2 regions of the Pseudomonas sp. R5-89-07 genome follow, and region 2 is predicted to be linked to the other one. Evidence: riboswitches for the same ligand, from Rfam matches in the RefSeq annotation. Region 2 holds a riboswitch; the other holds the start of a gene.
What was found. Region 2 has a riboswitch for cobalamin ahead of cobO (cob(I)yrinic acid a,c-diamide adenosyltransferase). Riboswitches for the same ligand answer to the same signal wherever they lie in the genome.
Positions count from the first base shown of each region.

Region 1: it holds a riboswitch for cobalamin, as region 2 does, so the genes downstream of both, C4J94_RS12430 (CbtB-domain containing protein) here and cobO (cob(I)yrinic acid a,c-diamide adenosyltransferase) in region 2, are expected to answer to the same signal.

Region 1 is NZ_CP027727.1:2,726,254-2,730,229, forward strand. Features, by position in the region: gene cobM (precorrin-4 C(11)-methyltransferase) at 1-668, opposite strand, end outside; gene C4J94_RS12420 (cobalamin biosynthesis protein) at 737-1,129, opposite strand; gene C4J94_RS12425 (CbtA family protein) at 1,126-1,830, opposite strand; gene C4J94_RS12430 (CbtB-domain containing protein) at 1,842-2,030, opposite strand; cobalamin riboswitch at 2,128-2,343, opposite strand; gene C4J94_RS12435 (M10 family metallopeptidase C-terminal domain-containing protein) at 2,528-3,955, shown strand.
Region 2 is NZ_CP027727.1:4,248,554-4,267,506, forward strand. Features, by position in the region: gene C4J94_RS19315 (MFS transporter) at 1-143, opposite strand, end outside; gene C4J94_RS19320 (MarR family winged helix-turn-helix transcriptional regulator) at 198-602, opposite strand; gene C4J94_RS19325 (adenosylcobinamide-GDP ribazoletransferase) at 645-1,373, opposite strand; gene cobC (alpha-ribazole phosphatase family protein) at 1,376-1,951, opposite strand; gene cobT (nicotinate-nucleotide--dimethylbenzimidazole phosphoribosyltransferase) at 1,948-3,003, opposite strand; gene cobU (bifunctional adenosylcobinamide kinase/adenosylcobinamide-phosphate guanylyltransferase) at 3,000-3,521, opposite strand; gene C4J94_RS19345 (cobyric acid synthase) at 3,662-5,113, opposite strand; gene cobD (threonine-phosphate decarboxylase CobD) at 5,110-6,099, opposite strand; gene cbiB (adenosylcobinamide-phosphate synthase CbiB) at 6,092-7,000, opposite strand; gene bluB (5,6-dimethylbenzimidazole synthase) at 6,997-7,647, opposite strand; gene C4J94_RS19365 (cobyrinate a,c-diamide synthase) at 7,644-9,026, opposite strand; gene cobO (cob(I)yrinic acid a,c-diamide adenosyltransferase) at 9,023-9,634, opposite strand; cobalamin riboswitch at 9,713-9,948, opposite strand; gene C4J94_RS19375 (sorbosone dehydrogenase family protein) at 10,048-11,361, shown strand; gene C4J94_RS19380 (C40 family peptidase) at 11,496-12,035, opposite strand; gene C4J94_RS19385 (C40 family peptidase) at 12,180-12,809, opposite strand; gene hda (DnaA regulatory inactivator Hda) at 13,022-13,726, opposite strand; gene C4J94_RS19395 (AI-2E family transporter) at 13,932-15,005, opposite strand; gene C4J94_RS19400 (DUF2066 domain-containing protein) at 15,058-16,098, opposite strand; gene purM (phosphoribosylformylglycinamidine cyclo-ligase) at 16,440-17,498, shown strand; gene purN (phosphoribosylglycinamide formyltransferase) at 17,498-18,148, shown strand; gene C4J94_RS19415 (DUF3108 domain-containing protein) at 18,157-18,870, shown strand.

The DNA.
Region 1 (3,976 bases), 1.5 Mb from region 2:
ACGATGATCAATGCCGTACGCCGAAACCCCTTTGCCGCCACCTTCGCCGCAATGTCCGTCAGCGTGCCCAGCGCCCAGTCCTGGTCCGGCCAGGTCGCACGGTGCACCACCGCAATTGGGCAGTCCGCGCCGTAGTGGGGCAGCAGCTCGGCGACGATTTTCTCCAAGTGGTTGACCCCCAGATGAATCGCCATGGTGGTGCCGTGACGTGCCAGGCTGTCGAAGGCCTCGCCCGGAGGCATGCTGGTTTTATCGGCATAGCGGGTCAGGATTACGCTTTGGGCGATGTCCGGCAGGGTCAGCTCGGTCTCCAGCAGCGCCGCGCAGGCGGCCACCGCGGTGACGCCGGGGATGATCTGGAACGGGATGCCGTGCTCGCGCAGGTGGCGGATCTGCTCGCCAATCGCGCCATACAAGCTCGGGTCGCCGGAGTGCACGCGCGCCACGTCCTGGCCGTTGGCATGGGCGACCTGGATCAGGTCGATGATCTCTCCCAGATGCAACTCGGCGCTGTTGACCACCTGGTGCGCCTGATGGCCTTCCAGCACCGCTTCCGGCACCAATGAGCCGGCGTAGATGATCACCGGACAGCTGCGGATCAGCCGCTGGCCTTTGACGGTAATCAATTCCGGGTCGCCGGGGCCTGCGCCGATGAAGTAGACGGTCATGGGAGTTCCTGTTCAAAACGGGCGAGCATGAACCGCATTCATGATCGAAAGGGCCGATTATCGGAAGTTCAGCCGGCGCAGGCCAGCGCAAAGGTGGCCTGGGCGGATTGTTTGCGGGTGATCAGCAGGCGGGCAGGGGCGTGGGCCAGGTGTTCAGCCAGGGCCAGGGCGGCACTTTCGGCGACACCTTGGCAGCCAGTATGGGCGAAGGCGAGTGCTGACTTGTGACTGAGCCGGTCCTCGTACACTGCCAGCTGTTGAGCGCTGAGACACTGCAACGGCAGGTTCAGCAACTGGGCCAGGGCGAGCAGGCCCGGTTCGGCCTGCTTCAGGTCGATACTGGCCAGGGCGTCAACCCGTTCGCGCTCGAGGCCACCTTCGGCCAGGGCGCTGTCGAACAGCGCCAGCAGCGCTTGAACATCGCACCCACGCCGACAACCCAGGCCGACCACCAGAATCATGCCGGGGCTTGATCGTCATGATGGCGACGGAACAGCCAGGCGCTGATCAGGCCAAGGGCCAGCCAGAAGGCGGCATTGGTCAATTGCGATGCAACCTTGAATTGCGCGTCCAGGGCTTGCGGGGCCAGCATCGAATGCACGTGCGGTTGTGGCGCACCGATAACATGAGGCACGGCCAGGATCGCCACGCCGAGTACCTTGAGCAGCCCGCTGCGACCAAATACCAGCAGTGCGATCCCTGCGGCGGTGGAGGCCGCAGTACCGATCCACCAGACTTGGCGCTGTGCCAGATCGGCAGCGGCGGTGCCGGGCAGTTCCGGTGGCAGGCCCAGGGTCGGCGCCAGCACGAATGTCGCGTAGCCCGCCAATCCCCAAAGCAGGCCCTGGGCCGTGCGAGTCGGCGCGCGCAGGGTGTAGAGGCCGGCCAGCATCAAGGCAAAGCCGACGGCAACCACCAGGTTGCCGCCAGTGGTCGACAGCACGCGCTGCCAACCGTCCGCCGGCTGCCAGGCCTCGGCGTCATGGGTATGGGCGCCGGCCCCGGCGCCGTGCTCATGGGCCACTTCGGCCGCAGCCGGGGCGCTTTCAAAGGTTTCCGCCTGCAGGATCAGCGGGGCGACCCAAAAACTTTGCAACAGGGTCAGCAGCAGGGCGGCCAGCAAGCCGGTGAAACCCGCAGTTTGCGCAATACGCTTGATCATCTCGCCAGCCCTCAGTGGCACGGGAACGCGGCGCTGTGGCGCGTATCGTGGGCGGCGTTGTGCACGGCCTCGATATGCGAAAACCCGGCGAAATATACCAGGCACGCGCCCAGGATCGACGCGCCGATGGCGGCGGTCAGGCGTTGGCTCAGGGTGGCGGTGCTGCTGGTTGCGGGCGAGGTGCTGCTGATGATCGACATGGCGCGTCCCTTTCAGGTGTCTTGCGTGGAACGAGCGCATGAAAACCCCGCGAGCCAAGCCCGCAGGGTTCTAAACAGCGCCCGCCCACCGCGGGTTTGTTATCTGAATTTTTCGGGCCGGTCTCCGGGCTCGCGAGGGGCGCCTGGCCTGTCAAGCGTCTCCTTCCCATGCACTGGCACAGTGGATTTGACGCTTCGCTCGCTTACCGTTGCGGGGGCAGCACCGGACTGTGCATGCCCTTGATCAACCAAGGCATGCGTCACCGGTTTCCCGTTTCACCCTGTGAAGGGCACCCGAAACAAGATGCATAGGAAAACACGGGCGAGACCGGGCGTCAATTAAGCCGGGGGCGCATGTTGAGTTGATTGGGCATGAGCAGTCAGTGGGTAATATCTTCAATTGGTTTGTGCAGCTGCCGCGCTTTATTTTAATGGTTTGGTGTTGGAAGCTGGGCTCTTGAACATTGAAGTGTCATTCAGTTTATAAGGGTTTGTTAATGGCCAATGTATCTCGCGCCGCTTTTAATTCGAGTCATGTTTATGACCCTGTTAATCAATTGCAAACAGTGTCCGGTTCCCAGCAACAATCGCCAGGCGTCAACGCCCCGGCACATTTGGACGAAACCCTGCGTGTCGACGATCCCCATGCCCGCGCAAGCTTTCACAAGCCCTCTTGGTCGCTGGCCGATATGGCTCGCCAGATTGATCGTCGGGGGCGCCGGTTGGAGGACCATAATGGCGATCACAAGGTGCGGCTCTCTTATACGTTTAATGAAATCGCAAGAAATGAAAGCAAGTTCAATGAAACACAAAAAGACCAGGCACGCCGCTCAATGCAGGCTTGGGCGGATGTTGCGAGGGTCACTTTCGAAGAGGAGGCCGTTGAGTCCGAAGGCCGGTTACGGTTTGTCAATGACAAGACGCCGGCAGTCGCGGATGGGCTGTTCTCACATCGTCAAGGGCGGGTACGTGTAAACCCTAGCTATGCGGATAACCGCGTGCCGACGGTCAACGGCTTCGGTCGGCACACGCTCACTCACGAGATCGGGCACACCCTGGGGGCCGCACATACAGGTGATTATGATACGACTCGTGGGCCTGTCACCTACCCCGAGCATGCCACTTATGCACAAGACAGTCGGGCTTATTCGGTCATGAGCTATTTTGACGAGAGCCATACTCATCAGGACTTCAAGGGGCAATATGCCTCCTCGCCATTGATGGCCGATATCGCCTGGTCTCAGCGGGTCTATGGCGCCAACCACCAGACCCGTAACACCGACACCACCTACGGGTTCAATTCCAATACCCAGCGAGACGATCTGTCCTTGAATTCGTCTCGCGACGGCGCCGTATTCTGCGTCTGGGATGGTGGCGGCAACGATACGTTGGACTTCTCCGGATATCATCAAAACCAGGTGATCAACCTGCGCGCCGGATCCTTTTCCGACGTCGGAGGGCTGAAGGGCAACGTTTCCATCGCCAACGGCGTCACCCTGGAAAATGCCATCGGTGGTTCAGGCCATGACGTACTGATCGGAAATGACGCCGACAACCGCCTCAAAGGCGGCGCCGGTGCGGACCACATGCGAGGTGGCGCGGGCAGCGATACGTTCGTATATGACGATGCCGCTGACGCGACGTTATACGCCCCGGACCAACTGATGGATTTTGTCAGTGGCCAGGACAAAATCGATATTTCCCCGTTGCTGCGCAAACATGACATCCGCTCGCTGATATTCATCAACCAGTTCACTGGGCGCGCAGGCGAGGTGGGCGTGGGCTACGACCCGCAAAAGGACGAGTCATGGGTAGTACTCGACCTGACCGGCAATGGCGAGATTGATTTTTTCCTCGAAAGCCGCGGGCCGATAGGCTTTGGCGACATAATTGGCGATGTGCCTGTCAGCTATCACTTCACGTGACGCCTTCATCCCAGGGATGGG
Region 2 (18,953 bases):
GCGAACGTCTCACGCCCCCAGCCAAATTCGCTGCTCATCGGCGCCAGGAACAGGCCAAAGCCGTGCCGCACGCCCAGGGACAATGCCAGGATCAGCGCACTTCCCAACAGAACCCAACCACTGGTGCGCCATATTGAGGGCATTTCTTATTCTCCGCTCGCGGGTATATACCCGCTTATAGTCGAAAAAACCGCCGTTCAGGCGAGTTCATCCAGCAAGGCCAACAAGGTTTCGCGCTTTTCGGCGCCAAGCTTATCAATCAGTTTCTGTTGCGCCGCTTCCCATGCCGGCAATGCGGCAGCCAAGCGCTGTTCACCTGCGTTGGTCAAGACCACCAGGCGGTTGCGCAGGTCATCACCTTCGACCAACTGCACCAGGCCTTCACCCTCCAGTACGCGCAGGTTGCGCCCCAGGGTGCTGCGGTCCAGGCCCATGGCCTCCGCCAGGCTGGAAATGCTCGGCTGATCCAGACGCTGCAAGTTGCACAGCAAAGAATACTGCGCAACGTTGATCCCGAAGCCGTCGAGGGCGCCGTCGTAATGCCTGCTGACGCCACGGGCGGCACGTCGCAGGTTGGTGCATAAACATTGGGAGGCAAGCATAGAGCGTGTATATACCCGGAGTTAAGGAAATGCAAGAAAGTGTTACAGCGCCAGCCCAATCAATACAGCTGTTTCGAGCAGTTCCAGCAGGGCACCGGCGGTATCGCCAGTGGTGCCACCGAGGCGGTTGACCATTAACTGGCGCAACCCGATAAAACACACGGCAGCGAGCAGTACCGCTAGGCCACCGCTGAAGCCTGCGATGAGGATGCAGGCCAGCCCACTGAGAATCAGCACCTGCTGACCGACGATCCTGGGTAAATGATCCGACAGCGCCTGACCCAACCCACCCGCACGCACATAGCGCGTGGTGAGAAACAGCGCCAGCATCGAAGCCCGGCCGATCAACGGCGCGAGAATCAGCGCAGCGCCGTTGTGTTGCTCGATCAGGGCCACCAGCGCGGTGAACTTGAGCAGCAACACCAGGCCCAGGGTGACCACGGCGATGGGCCCGCTACGGGGGTCTTTCATGATGGTGAGGGTGCGTTCGCGGTCGCCAAAGCCACCCAGCCAGGCGTCGGCGCTGTCTGCCAGGCCGTCCAGGTGCAGGCCACCGCTGAGCAGCACCCAGGCGCTCAATAGCAGCGCGGCATGCAGCAACAGTGGGGTGCCGGTTAGCAGGCTGCTCAGGCCCCACAGGAGCAGGCCAAACAGCAAGCCCACCACCGGGTAAAACAACAACGAACGCCCTAGTTCCTGCGGCTGCGGCATGCCAGGCAGGCGAATCGGCAGGCTGCTTAGGAACTGCAGGGCGATCCAGAATGGCAGCATGTTCAAGCCCCTTCCTTCAAGTTGCCATCACCCGCCACCTGCAGGCTGAACAGCCCACCGTGGCCGACTTCGACATTCAGCAAGTGTTCTCGGGGCAAACCCCGCGCGCGCGCCAACAACAGCCGCATCACGCCACCGTGGCTGATCAGCAACACGCGCTCACCGGCATAGGCCTGCTGCAGGCGTGCGACAGCGCCGAGCACCCGTTCGGAAAATGCGCTCACCGGCTCACCTTCGGGCGGCGTAAAACCGTAGGGGTCGGCCCAGAACAAGCCCAGGGCCTCGGCGTCGGTTTCCATCAGCGCCGCCGCACTCTGCCCTTCCCAGGCGCCGAAGTGCAGCTCTTGCAGGTCTTTTTCCAGGCTGACGGGAAGGTTGAGGCGCTCGCCCAATTCCTGGGCAAAGCGCGCACAGCGTTGCAATGGTGAACTGATCAGCCGGTCCCACGGCCCCTGCTCCAGTACCGCGGCGCGCATCTGCTCCCAGCCCCTGGCCGTCAACGCATCGTCCAGGCTGCCGCGCAGCCCGCCGCCCAGTTCGGTTTCACCGTGGCGCAGCAGGTCCAGGTGCAAGGTCATGCGGGGCGATCCGCCACGGCGGCTTCGGCGAACGTCGCCATCTGCCCGTGCAACGCGCAGGCCAGGCGCAACAACGGCACCGCCAACGCCGCGCCGCTGCCTTCGCCCAGGCGCAGGCCCAGGTCCAGCAGCGGCTGTGCATCGAGACTGTGCAGCACGTGACGATGGCCTGGCTCGGCGCCCCGGTGGCCGAACACCAGCCAGTCGCGACATGCCGGGTTCAAGCGCGTGGCAACCAGCGCGGCGACGCTACAGATAAACCCGTCCACCAGCACCACGATGCCTTCCTGGGCGCAGGCCAGGTAGGCACCGACCAATGCGGCAATTTCAAAGCCACCCAGGTTGAACAGCGTCTGCAACGCGTCGCCGCGCTGCGCCGCGTGCAAGGCCAGGGCGCGCTCGATGACCGCTACCTTGTGACTGACGCCCTGGGCATTCAACCCCGTGCCGGGGCCGGTCATCTCACTCACCGGGCAATCGAGCAGCGCACACGCCAGCGCACTGGCGGCGGTGGTGTTGCCGATGCCCATCTCACCACCGATAAACAGCTGGGCGCCGCCTTGCAGAGCGCGACGTGCGCTGTCTCGTCCGGCCTGCAGGGCCTGGCGACCCTGGGCCTGGGTCATCGCCGGGCCTTCGACAAAGTTGGCGGTGCCCGCGCCGAGATTCAGATGGCGTACGCCGGGCAGGTCCAGGGAGGGCGTCACCGTGCCCAGGTCGACCACTTCCAACTGCGCGTCCAGTTGCCGGGCCAATACGCTGATGGCCGCACCGCCGCTGACAAAGTTGTGCAGCATCTGCCCGGTCACGGCCTGGGGAAACGCCGACACGCCTTCGGCGACCACACCATGGTCGCCGGCAAAAATCGCGATCCACAGCTGCTCCATCGACGGCTTGACCTGTCCCTGTAAACCGGCCAGTTGCACCGCCAGCGCTTCCAGCTGGCCGAGCGAACCGGCCGGCTTGGTCAACTGCTGCTGACGTGCCAGCGCCTGCTCTTGCGCAGCGGCGTCAATAGCCTTGCAGGGGTTGAGCCACCAGGAATCCGTCATAACGCAGTACCTTTCAAAGTCAGGGGCAGGCCGGCGACCGTCAGCACCACACGCTGACACCGCTCGGCCAAGGCTTGATGCAGCCAACCGGCTTCATCCACATAACGGCGAGTCAATTCGCCCAGCGGCACGACACCGAGTCCGGTCTCGTTGCTGACAAAAATGATCTGCCCCGGCAATGCCGCCAGGGTTTCCAGCAATTGTTCGCGCTCGAAGGCAAGACGCTCGGGGTCTTCCAGCATCAGCAGGTTGGTCAGCCACAGGGTCAGGCAGTCCACCAGCAGGCAACGCTCGGCGGCGGCGTTTTCGCGCAACACCCGCGCCAGCTCGATGGGCTCTTCGATCAGGCCCCAGTGCTCGGGACGACGCTCTCGGTGCAGGGCAACGCGCTGGTTCATCTCACCGTCCAGCGGCTGGCTGGTGGCGATATACATCACCGGCAGCCCGCTGTTGCCGGCGAGTTTTTCAGCGAGGCGACTTTTGCCCGAACGAGCGCCGCCAAGAATCAATTGATGCATGAGCCACTACCTTTTTCATTCAGCCGAAAGCGTGCGCCTGGGACCGTCCATTGTGGGAGGGGCTTCAGACATTGATGCATCGGCTGATACGCCGTCATCGGGGGCAATCCCCCTCCCACATTTGTATCGTTTACAGGCCGTCAGATCCCGCACAAACGACGCAACAAGTCCGTGTCCAGATGGTTTTCCACCAGGTCCGCCAGGCGCTCGATATCGCGCTCACGCAGGGCGTGATAATCGACCTCCTGCACATCCTGCAAACCCGCCCAGCGCAGCAAGGCACTGCACGCTGCCGGTGTTTCGAACAGCCCGTGCAGGTAGGTGCCCAGGATCTGCCCGTCGGCACTCTGCGCCCCATCACTGCGCCCATCATCGAGCAGCACGGCAGCCTTCGACAGCGCTTGGCCGGTTGTCACCCCCGCATGAATCTCATACCCGCTGACCTCGGCATCCTCCAGCAACAAGCGCCCGCGCACATTACGCAACTGCTTCTCTTGCTCGAGCGTCGTACTGAATGCCAGCAACCCCAAGCCGTCGCTGGAGCCGACAGGTCCTTCCAGCCCGAGCGGGTCATGCACCTGCTCACCGAGCATCTGCAAGCCGCCACAAATTCCCAACACTTTGCCGCCATAGCGCAAATGCCGCGCCACGGCGCTATCCCAGCCATTGGCGCGCAGGTAGGACAGATCACTGCGCACGCTTTTCGAGCCCGGCAGGATGATCAGGTCGGCGGCAGGAATCGGCTGACCCGGCCCGACGAACTGCAGATCCACCTGCGGGTGCAGGCGCAGCGGGTCGAAATCCGTGTGATTGCTGATGCGCGGCAGCACCGGCACCACCACCTTGAGCACCTGGGCGGCCTTGTCGATCTGACGCTGGTCGATGCCGTCTTCGGCCTCCAGGTGCAGGTCCATCACATAGGGCAATACGCCCACCACCGGCTTGCCGGTGCGCGCTTGCAACCAGTCCAGCCCCGGTTGCAGCAGCGCAATATCGCCGCGAAAACGGTTGATGATAAAACCCTGCACCCGCGCCTGTTCGCTGGGGGACAACAATTCCAGCGTGCCCACCAGATGGGCGAACACCCCGCCGCGATTGATATCGGCGATCAACAGCACCGGGCAGTCCACCGCTTCGGCAAAACCCATATTGGCGATGTCGTTGGCGCGCAGGTTGATTTCGGCCGGCGAGCCCGCGCCTTCGACCATGACCACTCCATAGGCCTGGCTCAAACGCGTATGGGAAGCCAGCACCGCCTGCATGGCGATGGCTTTGTAATCGTGATAGGCGACCGCGTTCATGCTGGTCACGGCGCGGCCATGGATGATCACCTGAGAGCCGGTGTCACTGTTGGGCTTGAGCAACACCGGATTCATGTCGGTGTGCGGCGCCAGGTTGGCGGCCTGTGCCTGCACCGCCTGGGCCCGGCCGATCTCGCCGCCTTCGGCGGTGACCGCGCTGTTGAGCGCCATGTTCTGCGGCTTGAACGGCGCCACCGCGACGCCCTGGCGCACCAGCCAGCGACACAGCGCGGTTACCAGCGTGCTTTTGCCGGCGTCGGAGGTGGTGCCCTGCACCATCAGCGTACTCATGTGGCTTCCTTGTAAGCGGCCAGCGCCGTTTCCAGACGCTGCCAGTCGGCCTCGCTGTCGGGCAGCCCGAAACGCACGCTGCTGTCATGCACGAACAGGCGCAGCAATATGCCGCGCTGGGCCATGAATTCATGCAGGCGTTGGGCGTGCGGCGTGATCAACCATTGGAACAAGGCGCAGCCACCCTGGGGTTGAAAGCCCTGGCGCTCAAGCAGGTCGAACAGGCGCTGGCCGGCCTCGATGCACCGCGTGCGCTGGCGGGTGTGCCCGGCGCTATCGCGCAGGCATTGCTGGCCGATTACCCGTGTCGGCCCGCTGACCGCCCATGGCCCGACCTGGTCGGCGAGCAATTTGAGCAGCTTGCGTTCGGCCAGCACAAAGCCCAGGCGCACGCCGGCCAGGCCGAAGAACTTGCCGAACGAGCGCAACACGATCAAGCCGATCTGATGAGTGTGGCTGGCCAGGCTCAGGTGCGGGGTGACGTCCATGAAGGCTTCGTCCACCACAAGCCAGCCGCCACGCTGGGCCAGCCGCGCGTGCCAGTCAAGCAGGCGCTCCGGGGCCAGGCTCAAGCCGGTGGGGTTGTTGGGGTTGACCACCACCAGCACGTCGAGGCCGTCGAGAAAGAAGTCGACTTCCTGCTCCTGTACTTCGCGCACCACATAACCGGCGCGACGCCAGGCTTCGGCGTGTTCGGCGTAGCACGGCGACAGCACCCCGACCTTGCCGGAACGGCGCAGCCGCGGCAGTAACTGGATGGCGGACTGAGAACCTGGCACCGGCAACACCTGAGCGGCGCCATAGTAGTCGGCGGCCGCTTTTTCCAGGCCATCATCGGCTTCGGGCAAGCGGGCCCAGGCGCGCAAGGGAATCTCAGGGATCGGCCATGGCCAGGGCGCCAGGCCACTGGACAAATCCAGCCAATCGGCTTCGGCGATCCCGTATTCAATTGCCGCCTTGCGCAAGCGTCCACCGTGTTCAAGCATAAAATTGCGCCCCCGCGCACAGGATCAGCAGCCACAGCCAGACGCCGCGTTGCACCAGTTGCCAGCCTCGGTCGATGGCGTCAGCGTCGGCCGGCGGACCTTCGCCCAGCGGTGGACGCTGGTGCAGCTCGCCGTGATAAATCGCCGCGCCGCCCAGTTCGACGCCCAACGCACCGGCGCCAGCGGCCATTACCGGGCCAGCGTTGGGGCTGTCCCAGGTCGGGCCCTGGCTGCGCCAGCATTTGAGCGCCAGGCGCGTCTTGCCCAGCAACGCGTAGGTCAAAGCCACCAGGCGCGCAGGAATATAATTGAGCCCATCGTCGATCTTCGCCGCCGCCCAGCCGAAGCGTTCAAAGCGCTCGTTGCGATAGCCCCACATGGCGTCAAGGGTGTTGCTCAGGCGATAGAGCACCACCCCCGGCACGCCAGCGACCACGAACCAGAACAACGCGGCGAACACGGCGTCGCTGCCGTTTTCCAGCACTGACTCGGTGGCGGCGCGGGCCACTTCGGTGCGGTCCAGCTCGCTGGTCTGGCGGCTGACCAGATAACTCACGCGCTTGCGCGCTTCGTCCAGATCATCACTGCGCAAGGCTTGGGCGACCGGGATCACATGCTCTCCCAGGCTGCGCATGCCCAAGGCGCAGTACAACGCCAGGATCTCCAGCACCCAGCCGATGTAAGGGGCCCAGGACAATGCGGTCGCCAGCAGGGTCAGCGGCACCACCGCGATAAACCACGCGGTCACGCCATGGCTGCGCCAGCCACGGCCGCCGGTATTGAAACGCTGCTCGATGCGCCCGGCAAAATTGCCGAACGCCACCAGCGGATGCCAGCGCCTGGGTTCGCCCAGCAGCGCATCCAGCGCGACTGCGGCGACACACAGCAAGGCCACACTCATTGACTCACTCCCCACAGGTTTTCATACAGCATGTCGCTCAATGGCCGAGGTTCGGTCCAGCCTTCAAGCTGCAACATCGGTGCCGGATAGAACTCGGCGACCGGCCCCAGGCACAGCACCGCCAGGGGCTTGGCGCCGGCCGGCAACCCCAGCAGGTCGGCCAGGGCCTGGGGCTCGAACAATGAGACCCAGCCCATGCCCAACCCCTCGACGCGGGCTGCCAGCCACAGGTTCTGGATCGCACAGGACAAGGAAGCCATGTCCATTTCCGGCAAGGTGCGACGACCGAAGATATGCCGCTCGCGGTCGTCCATCAGGGCTGCCACCAGCACTTCGGCGCAGTCGTGGATGCCTTCGACCTTGAGCTTCATGAACTCATCGGAGCGTTCGCCCAGGGCTTGGGCAGTGCGAATGCGCTCTTGCTCCACCAGTTGTTGAATCTGGCCCCTTAACTGGCGGTCACTGATGCGGATAAAGCGCCACGGCTGCATCAAGCCGACACTGGGCGCCTGGTGGGCGGCCTGGAGCAGGCGCTGCAATAATTCAGGCGCGACGGTGCCGCCGCTGAAGTGGCGCATGTCGCGGCGTTCGGCGATGGCGCGGTAGACGGCGTCGCGGTCGGCCTGGGGGAAGGCGTTGTCGGTCATGGCGTCATCGGGGGCAAGCCCCCTCCCACAGGGGAATGCATTCCAAGGGTGGGAGGGGGCTTGCCCCCGATGACGGTGTCGGGGCCCGGCGCAAACAGTGCAGCTACCGCAACCGGACTGGACGGAAAGTAAAAGTGCACGTAGGAAGCGGTCATTCGCCCTTGCCGATAAACCGCCTCGGCGCCGCGTCCGCCATTGGGGCTCAGGCCACGGGCGATCGGCTGGCATTCGGTGCTGGTGAGGGAATGGTGGTAGGTATGCCCGCGCAACGTACCCTCGGGCAGCTCAACACTTTGCAGCGCCAGCGCCGCCAGTTTCTTTTGCATCACCGCATCGCCCTGCAACAGGCCCAGCAGTTCGGCGCGGTTGCCGTCGACATCAGTGAGCGAGTCCAGCAGATACAGCATGCCGCCACATTCGGCGAGCAAGGGCTTGCCGGCCGCATGGTGAGCGCGGATGGCGTCGAGCATCGGTGTGTTTTCCGACAGCGCCAGGTGATGCAGCTCCGGGTAACCGCCAGGCAAATAGAGGCTGTCGGCTTCAGGCAATGCGCCGTCATGGATCGGCGAAAAGAAACTCAACTCGGCACCCATCGCGCGCAACAGGTCAAGACTGGCACCGTAGGTGAATGCAAAGGCTTCGTCACGGGCCACAGCAATGCGTACCCCGGCGAGCAACGGCTCGGCGACGATCACTTGCGGCGCGGCAAACGTCACCGGCGGCGGCAAGGCAACTTCGCAACTGCTGCCCAACGCCTCGGCGGCGGCGTCCAGACGCACGTCGAGGTCATTCAGTTCGCTGGCCTGCACCAGGCCCAAGTGACGGCTGGGCAATTCGATGCCGGTTTCACGCGAAAGCGCGCCGTACCAGCGCAAGCCTTCGGTCAGGCTGCCTTCGAGCAACTGCGCGTGGCGCAAGGTACCGACACGGTTGGCGAGCACGCCGGCGAATGGCAAGTCCGGCTGGTAGCGCGCCAGCCCCAGCGCGAGCGCGCCAAAGGTTTGCGCCATGGCCGTGCCGTCGATCACCCCCAGCACCGGCACACCGAAGTGGCGCGCCAGGTCGGCGCTGGACGGCGTGCCGTCGAACAGGCCCATCACGCCCTCGATCAGAATCAGGTCGGCCTCCCCCGCCGCTTCCCACAACAAACGTCGACTTTCCTGCTCGCCGACCATCCACATGTCCAATTGATACACCGGCGCACCGCTGGCGCGTTCGTGAATCATCGGGTCGAGGAAGTCCGGCCCGCATTTGAATACGCGCACCTTGCGCCCCAGGTTACGGTGCAGGCGCGCCAACGCGGCGGTGACGGTGGTTTTGCCCTGGCCGGACGCCGGTGCGGCGATCAATACGGCCGGGCAATGACGGGGCTGATTCAAAGTTCGACGCCTTTCTGAGCCTTGATACCGGCCTGGAACGCGTGCTTGAGCATGCCCATTTCAGTGACGGTATCGCCCATTTCGATCAGCTCGGGCTTGGCGCCACGGCCGGTGACCACCACGTGCTGCATCGGCGGCCGCGCTTGCAGGTCACTGAGCACCTGGTCCAGATCGAGGTAGCCGTGCTTGAGGGCGATGTTCAATTCGTCCAGCACCACCAGGCCAATGGCAGGGTCATTGAGCATCGCCCGGGATACCGCCCAGGCCGCTTCGGCGGCGGCGATATCGCGCTGGCGATCCTGGGTTTCCCAGGTGAAGCCTTCGCCCATCACGTGGAAGCGAACCTGCTCGGGGAAACGTCGGAAAAACAACTCTTCCCCCGTACTGTGGCGGCCCTTGATGAACTGCACCACGCCGCACTGCATGCCATGCCCCATGGCCCTGGCCAACATGCCGAAGGCCGAGCTGCTTTTGCCCTTGCCATTGCCGGTCAGCACCAGCAGCAAACCGCACTCATTGGGCGAATTGGCGATGCGTTCGTCAATCACGGCTTTTTTGCGCAGCATGCGCGCCAGGTGGCGCTCGTCGCGGTCGGGGGTATCGGTCATGGCAGCTCTCCGTTGGGGCTGGACAAAAACGGCGGGCAGGAAAAAAGAAAAACAGACAGCCAAGCATCGCCCACCGTGATGCTGTTGAATGTTTCAGGCCGGTCTCCGGGCTCATGAGTGGCGCTAAGGCCGGCGCTGCGCCTTCCCATATCGTGTGGATACAGTGGCAGAAGGCAGCGTCTTGACTCATTTACCGTTGCGGGGGCAGCGCCGGAATTGCGGCGGCACTGTGTACAAGTGCGCTCACTCACCGGCTTCCCTGTTTCACTCTGTTGACGCATACGCCACAGAGCACCTGGAACAAGCCGCGAAGGTTAGTGGGTTGGGGGTGGAGCGTCAATTAAAGCTGGCCCTGTACTTGAACCATCAAGGTGATGTGCTTCTCTACCCTTACAGGTATTCAGGAGAACACCATGCACAAAACCAGACTCGCCCTACTGATCATGCTGGCCGGCACGCTCGCCGCCTGCGGAGAAAGCTCGACCCTGCAGGTGGTCGACGGCACCGGGCCCTCGCCCACGCTGCCGGAACCGAACAAGACGCTGATCCCCACCGTGAATATCGCACCGGCGGTCGGCTGGCCGGACGGCGCCAGGCCAACGGCCGCTGGCGGCACCCAAGTGGCTGCGTTCGCCGAGGGTCTGGACCATCCGCGCTGGCTCTATGTATTGCCCAACGGCGATATCCTGGTGGCCGAGACCAACGCACCGCCCAAGCCGGATGACAGCAAGGGCGTGCGCGGCTGGGTGATGGAGAAGGTCATGGGCCGCGCGGGGGCCGGTGTGCCGAGCCCGAACCGCATCACCCTGCTGCGCGACGCCGACCACGACGGCGTCGCCGAAACGCGCACGGTGTTCCTGGAAAACCTCAACTCGCCGTTCGGCATGGCCCTGGTCGGCAACGACCTGTACGTGGCGGATTCGGACAAGCTGCTGCGCTTCCCTTACCAGCCTGGCGAAACCGCGATCAAGGTGGCAGGCACCAAGGTCGTCGATTTACCAGGTGGCAGCCTCAACCATCACTGGACCAAAAACGTGATCGCCAGCCGCGATGGCAGCAAGCTGTATGTCAGCGTCGGCTCCAACAGCAACGTCGGCGAGAACGGCCTTAAAGCCGAAGAAGGCCGGGCGGCGATCTGGGAAGTCGACCGCGCCACGGGCCAGCATCGTATTTTCGCCTCTGGCCTGCGCAACCCCAATGGCATGGCGTGGGAACCGCAGAGCGGCAAATTGTGGACGGCGGTAAACGAGCGCGATGAAATTGGCAGCGACCTGGTGCCGGACTACATCACCTCGGTCAAGGATGGCGCATTCTACGGCTGGCCTTTCAGCTACTACGGGCAACATGTGGATGTGCGCGTCAACCCGCAGAACGCGGAGCTGGTCGCCAAGGCCATTGCGCCGGATTATGCGGTGGGCCCTCATACCGCCTCACTGGGGCTGACATTCGCCCAGGGCAACAAACTCCCGGCGCAGTTCAGCAACGGCGCGTTCATCGGTCAGCATGGTTCGTGGAATCGCAAGCCGCACAGTGGCTACAAAGTGATCTTCGTGCCGTTCGAGGGTGGACAGCCTAAAGGTCTGCCTGTGGATGTGCTGACCGGGTTCCTCGACAAGGATGAGAACGCCATGGGCCGGCCGGTGGGCGTGGTGATCGATCAGCAAGGCGCTTTGCTGGTGGCTGATGATGTGGGGAATAAGGTGTGGCGGGTGTCTGCTGCCAAGTAGACCCTCTCATGCACACCACAAAGCAATGTGGGAGGGGGCTTGCCCCCGATAGCAGTGTGTCGGCCACTGGAGATAGTGACTGATACACCGCCATCGGGGGCAAGCCCCCTCCCACATTTGGTTTGGTGTTTTGTTCAGGGATTTCGCGCCAGGTTTGCCGGCAACACCCGCTTGGCGCTCAGGTAGGCATTCTGCCAATACGCCTTTGACAGGGTATCCAGCTTCACCGTACCGCCGGTCTGCGGAGCGTGCACAAAACGGCCTTCGCCCACGTAGATGCCCGCGTGGCTGACCTGCGAACCGCCACCGGTGGCAAAGAACAACAGGTCACCGGTTTGCAGGTTTTGTTCGCTCACGTCCTGGGCGCGCATCACGATCAGCTCGCGGGTGGTACGTGGCAAGGAGATACCCGCCGCATCGCGGTAGACAAAGCCAATCAGGCCGCTGCAATCAAACCCAGAGTCCGGTGTATTGCCGCCCCAACGATAAGGCGTGCCCACCAGGCCCAGCGCGCGGAACAGTACGTCTTCGGCGGCGGGCGAGAAATTCTGGGTGGAATAATTGAACACCGGCTTAGGCTTGGCTGCGACGGGCGCGGGCGGCGGTGGACGGCTTGCGCAGGCGCTGAGGAGCGCGGCGCAAACAAGCAGAATGAGGCGGGCCGAGGTCGACATGGGCAGAACAATCCTGATCTGGATGCGGCTTTCGCTGCCGAACGCTGAAAACCAGAACGCGCAAGCAAAGCTCGCGCGAACGGATTACAACAATATCCAGGGATTCTAGCGCTTACACGTCAAACTTCAAGTATCACTTTAACTTTACTTACTGGCGGTAACCGTCGACGGGGCCATGGCGAGTGCGCGCTTGGCTTCGATGAAGGTTTTGCTCCAGTAGCTGTCGCCCAGATTATCGACCCGCACACCACCACTGCGACGGCTGCTGGAGTGGATAAACTGGTTATCGCCCAGGTAGATACCGGCGTGGCTGACACGACCGCGACCGGCCGTACTAAAGAAAAGCAGATCACCGGGCTTGAGGTTGTTGCGCGCGACCAACGGTGCTTTCACGTTGATCATTTCGCGGGTGGAGCGCGGCAGATTCATGCCAGCTTCTTCACGAAACAGGTAGCCGATAAAACCGCTGCAGTCGAAACCGGCTTCGGAAGTACCGCCGAAACGGTAACGGGTACCGATCAGGGACATGCCGCGTTCGAGAATGCTGTCGGCCAGAACAGGCAGCTGATAAGGCTTGCTGCCGGAGAAATCGGCCAATTCTTTTTCGGTTGCCAGCTCTTCTTCATAAACAGAAGCAGACTGTGCAGCGACGAATTTAGCCTGATTTTGAACCTGTGGTTTTTGCTGTTCTGCCACCTGCTGAGGGTGGGAGGCGCAACCAAACAACAGGGTAACGAGTGCGAGAGGCACGAGGGGTGCGAAGCGATTTAGCATGGGCACGACCGTGGCTGATGTGTAAAGAAGGCGAGACTATGCCCTCTATCACATCGATTTGCAAATTCAATCGAGTTCTTTGTGACTTCTCGTTTGGACTATGCCATCTAAGCCCTTAATCCCTGATACGCGCCTTTTGCGTGGCCAAAACGGTCAAAACGCAGGTTTTCTGGCGCCTGGAATTTGCCGAGGCCTTGAAATACAAGGGCTGGCTACCAGCCGAGGGTTTCCTTGAGGAAGGGAATGGTGAGCTTGCGCTGGGCCTGCAACGAGGCCTGATCGAGCTGTTCGAGCAAATCGAACAGTGCGCTCATGCTGCGCGTGCCCCGGGTGAGGATGAAGTGGCCGACTTCGTCGGTCAGGTGCAGGCCGCGACGCGAGGCGCGCAGTTGCAGGGCGCGTAATTTGTCTTCGTCGGACAACGGGCGCATCTGGAAGATCAGCGCCAGCGTCAGGCGCGACTTGAGGTCGGCCAGCTTTACCGGCAGCTCGCGCGGCGACGTCGACGCGGCGATCAACAGGCGCCGACCACTGTCGCGCAGGCGGTTGAACAGATGAAACAGTGCCTCTTCCCAATCCGCCTTGCCGGCAATGGCCTGCAGATCATCCAGACACACCAGTTCGTACTGTTCGAGGTTGTCGAAGATGCCGACACCGTGGTCCATCAGCTCAGCCAGGGGCAGGTAGACCGCCGGCTCGCCCATTTGCTCGAAGCGCAGGCACGCGGCCTGCAGCAAGTGGGTACGCCCTACGCCATGTTTGCCCCACAGATAGATCAGGCTTTCAGTCCACCCGGCGTCGGCTTCGCAGAGGCGCTCGACATAGCCGAGTGCAGCGGCATTGGCGCCTGGGTAGTAATTGATAAAGGTAGCGTCGTCACGCAGACGCACACCTAGGGGCAGCTGAATCGGTTTCATGCTGACTGAACGGCTCCCATCGAACCGTGAGTGGCCTCTGTGTAAAGTTTGCAAAGTCTATACTCGTGGCGCCGGGCGCACAATGCAGCAGACCACAAGCAAAATCAAAGGTTTGCGTTAACTTGCTGGTTTTACGTAAATTGTTTGACGCACCCGCCGCCATAAACAACAAACCCGGCCATGAGCCGGGTTTGTGTTATCGCAATTACAGATCGGGGTCTTCAACCCCCGTGTACACATCCGAATCCTTGTACACGTCGTGCACATGCCGCACCAGCACCATGATCACCGCCGCCACCGGCAGCGCCAGCAAGATGCCGGTAAAGCCGAACAACTCGCCGCCCGCCAGGATCGCAAAGATCACCGCCACGGGATGCAGGCCAATGCGGTCTCCCACCAGCAGCGGCGTCAGCACCATGCCTTCGAGCGCCTGGCCGACCATGAACACCGCGACAATCCCCAGCATCGGGTACAGGTCGCCGCCGAACTGGAACAGCCCCGCCACCAGCGCCGCACCGATGCCGATCACGAAACCCATGTAGGGCACGATCGCAGCCAGGCCGGCGATCAGGCCGATCAACAGGCCCAGCTCCAGGCCGATCGCCATCAAGCCGGCGGCGTAGATAATGCCTAGCGCCAGCATCACCAGCAATTGCCCGCGCACGAACGCCCCGAGCACCTCATGACATTCGCCCGCCAGGGACACGATACGTTCCTCGCGGTCGCGCGGCAGCAGGCTGCGGATCTTGGCTACCATGATGTCCCAGTCACGCAGCAAGTAGAACGCCACCACCGGGATCAGTACCAGGTTGGTCAACCAGCCGATCAGTGCCAGGCTGGAAGCAGTGGCCTGGCTGAGCACCACACCGACGATATCGGTGGTCTTGTCCATGTGCTCGCTGATCGCCGCCTTGACCTTGTCGAACTTCCAGAACCCGTCCGACAGCCCCAGCTTGGCCTGGGCCCACGGCATGGCCGTGTGCTGCAACCAATCGAGCATCTGTGGCGCCAGTTCGTACAGCCGATACAGCTGCTTGGCCAGCATCGGCACCAGCACCAGCACCAGCGCGGTGATGATCAACGTGAACAAGGCAAACACCGCGACCACACCCAAGGTTCGCGACAAGCCCGCTTTCTCCAGGCGATCCACCACAGGATCGAACAGATAGGCGAGCAGCAACGCAACCAGGAACGGCGTCAGGATCGAATGCAGCAAGAACACAAAAACGCACAGCAGGACAATCCCGCCAAGCCACACCCAACGACGCGTATCCGCCATAAACCACTTCCTCTGTTATTTGCTGGCCGCTTCTATATAGAAGGAAGGCCACTTACCAACGAAAACGTAACTGCGCCTGAGGCTCAGGCGCCGCGGCCGGTTGTGCACCTTCGGCCTGCGGTGGCTGGGCAGGAGCTTCACCGGCCGGCACTTCCTGCAACTTGGCCAGGCTCAACTGGGTGCGCAACTGATCGGCGCTGCCATTGACGCGATACACAATGCGACTGCCATCGACCCGCTGTGGCTGGCCACCAAAGGGCTCCAGCAGACGACCCAGCACGGCGTAGCGTTCCAGGGTCATGCCTTGTACCTCAAGCAGCTGTTCGGCGCTGACCCCCGGCTTGACCGCAAAGCGCGGTGCCAGCTTTTGGCTGACCGCGAGCAGCACGGCATCGGCAACCGCGCCAGTGTCAGCGCCCTGGACGCTGCCCTGCTCGGTTTTATCGCCCAGCCACAGGCGCCATTTGGCCTGCCACTGGTTGCCTTCCTGGCGCGCATGAACCGCCAGCAACGCATCGGCGCCGTAGCGCTCGGAGGCGGCGCGCAGCGGCGTGGCGTCGGCACTTTCCAGGTTCGGCGCGGTGGCCACCACCTGCTCGTCCAGATCCCCCAGCGGCAGGCGCAGCGGCAAGCCTCGGTGCTGGGCCGCCCGGCGCAGTGTTTGAGCCACCGCCTGGCCGTCGCCGACCAGGCTGCTGCCTTCGGTAGAGTCGTTCAGCCACCAGCCCAGGATCGAAGGTCGATTGCTGCCCCAGATCGCCAACCCGGCGTCACGCAAGGCGCGATCGGTGCTGACCGGGTCGAAATCCACTTGCAGGCTTTCCGGTGGGCCGGCGTCGTAGCCGTATTGGCTGATAATTTGTTGCGGGTCTTTGCGGATCGCCGCCAGGCCTGGGCCCTCGGCGGCCTTGGCATCGCCGGTCAGGCGGATGACCAGGGTTTGCACGGCACGCTGGGTGGCCTGGTCGCGCTCTTGGGGCGACTGGCTGCTGACCGGTTCGAGTACTTGATAGAGGCCATTGAGGGTTTCGGCATGACTCGCCAGGCTGACCAACGACAAGCAGCCTACAAAAAAGAATTTACACAGACGCATGGAAGATTCCCGAACGACAATTTAGCGGCTGGAACAGACCGCGTGAACTCGGTTTGGCAAGGCTGTGACACAGCGACCGGTAAAACATTCACAGGGTCCCGGTAAGTTTTCGTACTGTCATAACGACAGCGGGTTCAAGGCTATACCTTAATACGCTCCATTACCGGGCCGATTCGGTTTTTTTTAAGCTCTTATGCCCTGCCCGTCGGCCCGAGGATGGCCGCTGCCCCTCAAGCCTGATAAAATCGCGCGCCTTCGCAGACCGTCAACGGCTGGGCCTTTTACAAAAAGCGCCTGCCGGCTCGGTCGTTACCCAGAAATCCCCCCTAAAGGCCTGGATCATGAGCAAGCAACCCTCCCTGAGCTACAAGGACGCCGGTGTAGACATCGACGCCGGTGAAGCATTGGTCGAACGCATCAAGAGCGTCGCCAAGCGCACTGCGCGCCCTGAAGTCATGGGCGGCCTGGGCGGTTTTGGCGCCCTCTGCGAAATCCCGGCCGGCTACAAGCAGCCTGTACTGGTCTCCGGCACCGACGGCGTGGGCACCAAGCTGCGCCTGGCCTTGAACCTGAACAAGCACGACAGCATCGGCATCGACCTGGTTGCCATGTGCGTCAACGACCTGGTGGTCTGCGGCGCCGAGCCGTTGTTCTTCCTCGACTACTACGCCACCGGCAAGCTCAATGTCGAGACCGCGACCCAAGTGGTCACCGGCATCGGCGCTGGCTGCGAACTGTCGGGTTGCTCCCTGGTCGGCGGCGAAACCGCTGAAATGCCTGGCATGTACGAAGGCGAAGACTACGACCTGGCCGGCTTCTGCGTCGGCGTGGTCGAAAAAGCCGACATCATCGACGGCTCCAAAGTGGCTGCCGGCGACGCCCTGCTCGCGCTGCCGTCCTCCGGCCCGCACTCCAACGGTTACTCGCTGATCCGCAAGATCATCGAAGTGGCAGGCGCCGATATCGAGAACATCCAGCTCGACGGCAAGCCCCTGACCGACCTGCTGATGGCCCCGACGCGCATCTACGTCAAGCCACTGCTCAAGCTGATCAAGGACACCGGCGCTGTCAAAGCCATGGCCCACATCACCGGCGGCGGCCTGCTGGACAACATCCCGCGCGTTCTGCCAAAAGGCGCCCAGGCAATTGTCGACGTGGCCAGCTGGCAGCGCCCGGCGGTCTTCGACTGGCTGCAGGAAAAAGGCAACGTCAACGAAATCGAGATGCACCGCGTACTGAACTGCGGCGTGGGCATGGTCATCTGCGTGGCGCAGGAGCACGTTGAGACCGCGCTGAACGTATTGCGTGAAGCCGGCGAGCAACCTTGGGTGATCGGCCAGATCGCCACCGCTGCCGAAGGCGCGGCCCAGGTTGAACTGAAGAACCTTAAGGCGCATTGATGCCTGTCACCTGTGATGTCGTGGTGCTGCTCTCCGGCACCGGCAGTAACTTGCAGGCCCTGATCGACAGCACGCGTACCGGCGACAGCCCGGTACGCATCGCTGCGGTGATTTCCAACCGCAGCGACGCCTACGGCCTGCAGCGCGCCAGCGACGCGGGTATCGAGACCCGTTCGCTGGACCACAAGGCGTTCGAAGGCCGCGAAGCCTTCGACAGCGCCTTGATCGAACTGATCGACGCCTTCAACCCCAAGCTTGTCGTCCTGGCCGGCTTCATGCGCATCCTCAGCGCTGATTTCGTGCGGCATTACGAAGGACGCCTGCTCAATATCCACCCATCCCTGCTGCCCAAATACAAAGGCATGCACACCCATCAGCGTGCCCTCGACGCCGGCGACAGCGAGCATGGCTGCAGCGTGCACTTCGTTACCGAGGAACTCGATGGCGGGCCTCTGGTCGTACAGGCAGTGGTTCCGGTAGAGTCGGGTGACTCGGCGCAGACGCTTGCGCAACGGGTTCATACCCAGGAACACAGGATTTACCCGCTGGCTGTACGCTGGTTTGCCGAGGGTCGGTTGATTCTCGGTGAACAGGGTGCATTATTGGACGGTCAGTTACTCGCGGCCAGCGGCCACTTGATTCGAACCTAGGAGATTTTATGCGTCGCGCCCTGCTTTTCGCTTTTGCGCTGTTCGCTCTGCCTGCCGTACAAGCGGCAGACCTTCACCCCTTCTCCGTCAGCTACACCGCCGACTGGAAGCAGCTTCCCATGAGTGGTTCGGCTGAACGCAGCCTGACCAAAAACGGCGACGGCACCTGGACCTTGAACTTCAAGGCCTCGATGATGATTGCCAGCCTGACCGAAACCAGCGTGATCCTGTTTGACAAGGACACCCTGCAACCCAAGAGCTACAGCTTCGAACGCGGCGGCCTGGGCAAGGCGAAGAAGATCAACCTGGATTTCGACCAGGCGACCAAGAAAATCACCGGCTTTGAAAACAAGGACCCGGTTAACGTCACCCTCGAAAGCGGCATGCTCGACAAGTCCACGTACCAACTCGCCCTTCAGCGTGACGTGGCTGCCGGCAAGAAAAGCATGAGCTACCGAGTGGCCGAAGGTACTGATGTCGACACCTATGACTTCCGCGTGATTGGCTCGGAAAAGGTCCAGACCAAGGTGGGCTCCATCGACGCGATCAAGGTTGAACGCGTGCGTGATCCATCCCAGAGCAAGCGCATCACCCAGATGTGGTTTGCCAAGGACCAGGGCGGCATTCTGGTTGCCTTGCGCCAGGTTGAGACGGATGGCAAGGAATACAACATCATGCTGCAGGATGGCACCGTTGACGGCCAGGCTGTCAAAGGTAGCTGATGCGCTGGTGATTCAAAGAAGAGCCTCGCTGAATGCGGGGCTTTTTTTGCCCGGGGGTTTTGGTGTTGACGCGTAGAACGCTA